3 regions of the Leifsonia sp. KNZ12-8B genome follow, and region 3 is predicted to be linked to each of the others. Evidence: predicted binding sites of a transcription regulator. Region 3 holds the regulator's gene; each other region holds the start of a gene.
The links. Region 3 encodes HspR, which represses chaperone genes until heat shock. Its sites were predicted from a motif close to AAGTTGAGTCNNNNNGACTCAACTT; they were not measured.
Positions count from the first base shown of each region.

Region 1: a site for HspR is predicted at 1,179-1,203, ahead of dnaK (molecular chaperone DnaK). Genes of this name have one in related genera too.
Region 2: a site for HspR is predicted at 895-919, ahead of ACR9ZG_RS14305 (ATP-dependent Clp protease ATP-binding subunit). Genes of this name have one in related genera too.

Region 1 is NZ_JBPGXM010000164.1:3,363-5,623, reverse strand. It holds gene dnaK (molecular chaperone DnaK) at 1-1,065, opposite strand, end outside; gene ACR9ZG_RS17165 (MFS transporter) at 1,225-2,261, opposite strand, start outside.
Region 2 is NZ_JBPGXM010000107.1:1,642-3,902, forward strand. It holds gene ACR9ZG_RS14295 (zinc-binding alcohol dehydrogenase family protein) at 1-276, shown strand, start outside; gene ACR9ZG_RS14300 (GlcG/HbpS family heme-binding protein) at 344-748, shown strand; gene ACR9ZG_RS14305 (ATP-dependent Clp protease ATP-binding subunit) at 943-2,261, shown strand, end outside.
Region 3 is NZ_JBPGXM010000078.1:136-2,396, forward strand. It holds gene ACR9ZG_RS12150 (DnaJ C-terminal domain-containing protein) at 98-1,096, shown strand; gene ACR9ZG_RS12155 (heat shock protein transcriptional repressor HspR) at 1,099-1,512, shown strand; gene tdh (L-threonine 3-dehydrogenase) at 1,665-2,261, shown strand, end outside.

The DNA.
Region 1 (2,261 bases), on a different contig from region 3:
GGCCTGCAGCGCGGCGCCGACGGCGACGACCTCGTCCGGGTTGACGCCCTTGTTGGGCTCCTTGCCGGTCTCCTGCTTCACCAGCTCGGAGACGGCCGGCATACGGGTCGAACCGCCGACGAGCACGACGTGCGCGATGTCGGACACCTTGATGCCGGCCTCGCGGATGACGTCCTGGAACGGCTTCTTGGTGCGGTCGAGGAGGTCGCTGGTCATCTGCTCGAACTGGGCGCGCGAGAGCGTCTCGTCGAGGTTGGCCGGGCCGTTCTCGGTCAGCGAGAGGTAGGGCAGCTGGATGCTGGTCGACATGCTCGACGACAGCTCCTTCTTGGCCTGCTCCGCCGCCTCCTTCAGGCGCTGGAGGGCGATCTTGTCCTTGGAGACGTCGACACCGGTCGAGTCCTTGAAGCGCTTGATCAGCCACTCCACGATCCGCTGGTCCCAGTCGTCGCCGCCGAGGCGGTTGTCGCCGGCGGTCGCGCGGACCTGGATGGTCGAGAAGTCGTCGTCCTTGCCCACCTCGAGCAGGGAGACGTCGAAGGTGCCGCCACCGAGGTCGAAGACGAGGATGAGCTCGTCCTCCTTGCCCTTGTCGAGGCCGTACGCGAGCGCGGCCGCGGTCGGCTCGTTGATGATGCGGAGCACGTTGAGGCCCGCGATCTCGCCGGCCTCCTTGGTGGCCTGACGCTCGGCGTCGTTGAAGTACGCCGGGACCGTGATGACCGCGTCGGTCACGGTGTCGCCGAGGTACTGCTCCGCGTCGCGCTTGAGCTTCTGGAGGATGCGCGCCGAGATCTCCTGCGGCGTGTACTTCTTGCCGTCGATCTCCTGGGTCCAGTCGGTGCCCATGTGGCGCTTGACCGACGAGATGGTGCGGTCGACGTTGGTGACGGCCTGCCGCTTCGCGGTCTCGCCGACGAGCACCTCGCCGTCCTTGGTGAAGGCGACCACCGACGGGGTGGTGCGGAAGCCCTCCGCGTTCGCGATGACCGTGGGCTCTCCGCCCTCGAGCACCGAGACGACGGAGTTGGTGGTTCCGAGGTCGATACCTACTGCACGTGACATGTGTGCTTTCTCTCCTTATGTTGCCGTTGCAGAAAAGTCGTGGGGTCAAGAGTTGAGTCTGACCGACTCAAGAGTGTCATCCGCGCGGGATGGTGTCAAGGTCGGGCACCCAAAACTTGAGTACGTAAGACTCAACTTTGCTGGTGGGGCGGGTATTCCCTAGCCCAGCGACATCCGCTCGCCCGTGTCCGACGGCGCGGGGTCGGGCAGCCGGCGCATCCGCAGCGAGATCCCGATGCCGGCGAGGCCCGCCACGATCGGCACCGAGAGGGCGATCTGCAGGGCCAGGGGGCGCGACTCCGTGTTGATGCGGACGACCTCGTCGCGCACGGCCTCCGGCTCGTCGGCGAGGAGCTCCTTCAGCTGCGTGTTCGACATCACCTGGGCGTCCTCCTCCAGCGCCGCGGCCACACGGTCCTTGTCGTCCGCCGGCAGCACCGTGCTGGAGGCGGCGGCCGCGCCGAACGTGGAGGCGAGGGTCGCGAGCATGATCGCGCCCGCGAACGCGAGGCCGAACGACAGGCCGAACGATCCGGCGGCGGAGTTCACGCCGGCGGCCTCGCTCACGCGCTCGTCGGAGATGGGCGAGAGCGTGTAGTTGTTCAGCTGCGAGACCAGGAGGCCGAGGCCGCAGCCCGCCACGATGAGCGGCAGCGTGAGGTACCAGCCGGAGGTCGCGATCGGGACGAGCGGGATGATCGCGGCGATCCCGAGCACGAGCAGGCAGAAGCCCCAGAGGATGAGGTTCGCCGGCCTCCCGCGGGCCACCCTCCCGGCGATGATCGCCACCGCGAACATGCTCAGCGAGAGGGGCGCGATCGAGAGCCCGGCCCACAGCGCGTTGTACTCGAGCACCATCTGCAGATAGATCGGCAGCGCGATCATCGTGCCGCCGAGCGCGACCTGCTGGAGCAGCTGGCCGCTGGTGCCGGACTGGAACAGCTTGGACCGGAACAGCCCGGGATCGAGCAGGGTCGCCCTCCCCCGCTTCCGCTGGGCCAGCAGCCACACGACGAGCCCGCCCAGCCCGGCCACGCCGAGGACGATCAGGAGGAGCACGCGCTCGCCGCCCTCCTGCCAGACCAGGATGCCGGTCACGATGCCGCCCATGCCCACGACCGACAGCAGCGCGCCGACCAGGTCGACCGACCGGGAGCCGGTGTACGGCACGTCCTTCACCAGACCGATGCCCGACA
Region 2 (2,261 bases), on a different contig from region 3:
CCCACCCATGTCGACGTCGTGTCGCTGAAGGCCAAGGCGCTGAGCTGGCACTGGGAGTTCATGTTCGCGCGGTCGCTCCACCGGGCGCCGGACCTGGTCCGCCAACACCACATCCTCCAGTCCGTCGGCCGCCTGGTCGATGCCGGCCGGCTGCGGACAACGGCGACCACCGTGCTTCGTCCGATCGACGCCGCGACGCTCCGGGAGGCGCACGGCCTGGTCGAGAGCGGCCGCGTCATCGGCAAGGTCGTCGTGACCGACGAGCCGGGCGCCTGACGACGCGCCCCTCCACCACACCGACCCGCTCACCGGCGCCCGCCGGTGACGATGAAAGGAAGAACGAATGTCCATCACCCTCAGCCAGGCCCAGCGGATCATCGCGGCGGCGGAGTCCACGGCGACCGAGCTCGGCGTCCCGTCCTCGATCACCGTCCTCGACACGGGCGCGCGCATGGTCGCCTCGATCCGTCAGGACGGCGCCCCGCTGATCTCGATCGAGTCGAGCTTCGCCAAGGCGCGCACGTCGATCTTCTTCGGCGGCGCCGCGTCGGGCGACCTCGCGGCGGCCATCCAGCCGGGCGCACCGCTCCACACCCTCGCGGACGCGAGCGTCGAGCACCTGGCCTTCATCGCCGGCGGCCTGCCGATCATCGATGAGTCCGGCGCGCTGATCGGCGCGATCGGCTCCGGCGGCGGGACCCCGGAGCAGGACCTCGAGATCGCGACCGCGGGGATCTCGGCTCTCTGAGCAGACCGACGAGAGCAGGCCGACGAGAGCAGGCCGACAAGAGCAGGCCGACGAGGGTGCGCCGCCACGGGCGGGCGCCCTCGTCGCTGCCTCGGCTGCCGACGCCGGAAAAGTTCGCCTGCGGCGGAATACCCTCTCCACAACGAAAGTTGAGCTTAGTAGACTCAACTTCGCCCCCGTTGGAAAGGACACCTATGGCGAACATGCAGGGCGCGCCCTCCACGCAGGAGGACGCCAAGAGCGCGCTCGAACAGTACGGCGTGAATCTCACCGAGATCGCCAAGAGCGGCAAGCTCGACCCCGTCATCGGCCGTGACGCCGAGATCCGCCGCGTCAGCCAGGTGCTGACCCGGCGCACCAAGAACAACCCCGTGCTCATCGGCGAGCCCGGCGTCGGCAAGACCGCCGTCGTGGAGGGGCTGGCCCAGCGCATCGTGGCCGGCGACGTCGCCGACTCGCTCAAGGGCAAGCAGCTCGTCTCGCTCGATCTCTCCGCGCTGGTCGCCGGCGCGATGTACCGCGGCCAGTTCGAGGAGCGGCTGAAGGCCGTCCTCAAGGAGATCAACGACGCCCAGGGCGAGATCATCACGTTCGTGGACGAGCTCCACATCCTGATGGGCGCCGGCGGCGGCGAGGGCTCCGTCGCGGCGTCCAACATGCTGAAGCCGATGCTGGCGCGCGGCGAGCTGCGGCTCATCGGCGCGACCACCCTCGACGAGTACCGCGAGTTCATCGAGAAGGACGCGGCGCTGGAGCGGCGCTTCCAGCAGGTCTACGTCGGCGAGCCGAGCGTGGAGGACACGGTCGCCATCCTGCGCGGGCTCAAGGGCCGCTACGAGGCGCACCACGGCGTCACCATCGAGGACTCGGCGCTGGTCGCCGCGGCCTCCCTCAGCAACCGGTACATCACCGCGCGGCAGCTGCCGGACAAGGCCATCGACCTGATCGACGAGGCCGCCAGCCGGCTCAAGATGGAGATCGACTCGGCCCCGGTCGAGATCGACACGCTCCAGCGCGTGGTCGAGCGCATGAAGCTCGAGGAGTTCGCGCTCAAGAAGGAGAAGGACGAGGCCTCGAAGGAGCGCCTCGCCCAGCTGCAGGAGCGCCTGCGCGAGCAGGAGGCGCAGCTGGAGGAGCTGCAGGCCCGCTGGCGCGCCGAGAAGGCGTCGCTCAACCGGGTCGGCGAGCTCCGCTCCCAGCTCGACGAGGCCAAGACCCGGCGCGACCTCGCCCTGCGCGACGGCCGCTACCAGGAGGCCTCGCGCATCGAGTACGAGACCATCCCGAGCATCGAGCGCGAGCTGGCGGAGGCCGAGCAGGCCGAGCACGACCACCCGCGCATGGTGAACGAGCAGGTCACGGCCGACGACATCGCCGCGGTGGTGGCCGCGTGGACCGGCATCCCGGTGGACCGGCTCACGCAGGGCGAGACCGAGAAGCTGCTGCACCTCGAGCACGAGCTGGGCCGCCGCATCATCGGCCAGAAGAAGGCCGTGCAGGCGGTCGCCGATGC
Region 3 (2,261 bases):
CGGCGGGGCGCCCCCGGGCCCCCCCCCGCTCCCTCATCCGCCCGCACCACACCATCCACTACGACTACGACCACGACAGACTGAGAGAGGAGGCGCCGTGGCAAGCCAGGACTGGTTCGACAAGGACTTCTACAAGGTCCTTGGCGTCTCCAAGGACGTCAGCGAGGCGGACCTCAAGAAGACCTACCGCAAGCTCGCGCGCAAGTACCACCCCGACTCGAACCCCGGCGACGCCGCCGCGGAGGCGAAGTTCAAGGAGATCAGCGAGGCCTACTCGGTGCTGAGCGATCCCGAGGAGCGCAAGGAGTACGACCAGGTGCGGGCGATGGGCTCCGGCGCCCGGTTCACCGCGCCCGGCGGTGGCGGCCAGGGCGGCTTCGACGACGTCTTCGGGGGCATGTTCGGCGGCGGCGGGCAGCGGGGCTACACGTTCCAGCAGGGCGGCTACCCCGGCGGCGGCCAGTTCGACGACGTGCTCGGCGGACTGTTCGGCAACGGCCGCTTCGGCCAGACGAGTGGAGGCTTCCGCGGCTACGGCGGCCCGACCCGCGGCCGCGACGTGACCGCCCACACCACCATCGACTTCGTCACCGCGACCAAGGGCGAGACCATCACCCTTCAGGCGTCCGACGGCAAGCCGATCAAGGTCAAGATCCCCGCCGGCGTCGCCGACGGGCAGAAGATCAAGCTGCGCGGCAAGGGCCAGCCCAGCCCCGACGGCGGCGAGGCCGGCGACATCGTGCTCACCGTGAGCGTGCGCAAGCACCCGGTGTTCGAGCGCGACGGCCTCAACCTCCGGGTGACCGTCCCGGTGACCTTCGCGGAGGCCGCGCTCGGCGCGACCATCGAGGTCCCGACCCTCGGCGGTGACCCGGTCAAGCTGCGCGTCGCGCCCGGCACCCCGAGCGGCCGCGTGCTGCGGGTGAAGGGTCGCGGCGTCGAGACGTCGAAGGGCACCGGCGACCTGCTCGCGGTGGTCCAGGTCGCCGTCCCGTCGCACCTCACCGACAAGGCGAAGGAGGCGCTGGAGGAGTTCGCGAAGGCGCTTCCCGACGAGAACCCCCGCGACGACCTCCTCGCCAAGGCGCGGAGCTGACGATGGACGAGCACAGCCAGGTCTTCGTGATCTCGATCGCGGCCGAGCTGGCGGGGATGCACCCGCAGACCCTCCGCCAGTACGACCGGCTCGGGCTCGTCTCCCCCAGCAGGACGGCGGGCAAGTCCCGCCGCTACTCGATGCGCGACATCGAGAAGCTCCAGGAGATCGCGCGCCTCGGCAGCGAGGGCGTGAGCCTGGAGGGCATCCGCCGCATCCTCGAGCTCGAGGACCAGGTGCGGGAGCTGCACGGCCGCGTCCGCGAGCTGGAGTCGGCGCTCGCCGACGAGCTCCTCAACCGCCCGGGCCGCCGCGTCTTCGCCGCCGGCTCGGAGGGCGAGGTCGTCTCGCTGCGCGCCGGCACCCGTGTGCGCCGCAGCAACCAGGTCGTCGTGTGGAGGCCGCTGGAGCGCTGAGCTCCCCGCCGAGGGGCGTCGTTGTGTCGCAATTCCGCCCGGATGGCGACACATCGGCGCCCTTCGGCGTCTCGCAGTAGGCTGATGCCCGCGGTCGCGCTCACGAGGCGCAGGGCCGCATCGCACTCGAAGACCCCACGAGGACGTGACCCATGAGAGCCCTGTACAAGTCCGCGGCCGCACCCGGCCTGGAGCTGGTCGAGCGACCCGAGCCGCAGATCGGCCCCGAGGATGTGAAGATCCGCGTGCTGCGGACCGGCATCTGCGGCACCGACCTGCACATCCAGCGCTGGGACGACTGGGCCGCCTCCGCCGTCGCCGCGCCGCTCATCCCCGGCCATGAGTTCTACGGCGAGGTCGTCGAGGTCGGCGACCTGGTGCACGACGTGGAGGTCGGCGACCTGGTCTCGGGCGAGGGCCACATCGTGTGCGGCACCTGCCGCAACTGCCGCGCCGGCCGTCGCCAGATGTGCATCCGCACGAAGGGCGTCGGTGTGCAGCGCGACGGCGCGTTCGCCGAGTTCCTCGTGCTGCCCGCGACGAACGTCTGGGTGCACCACAGCGCGATCGAGCCGGAGGTCGGGGCGCTGTTCGACCCGCTCGGCAACGCCGTGCACACCGCGCTCGCCTTCCCGGTCGTCGGCGAGGACGTGCTCGTCACCGGCTGCGGCCCGATCGGGCTGATGGCCATCGCCGTCGCCCGGCATGTCGGCGCGCGCTTCATCGTCGGCACCGACGTGAGCGCGAAC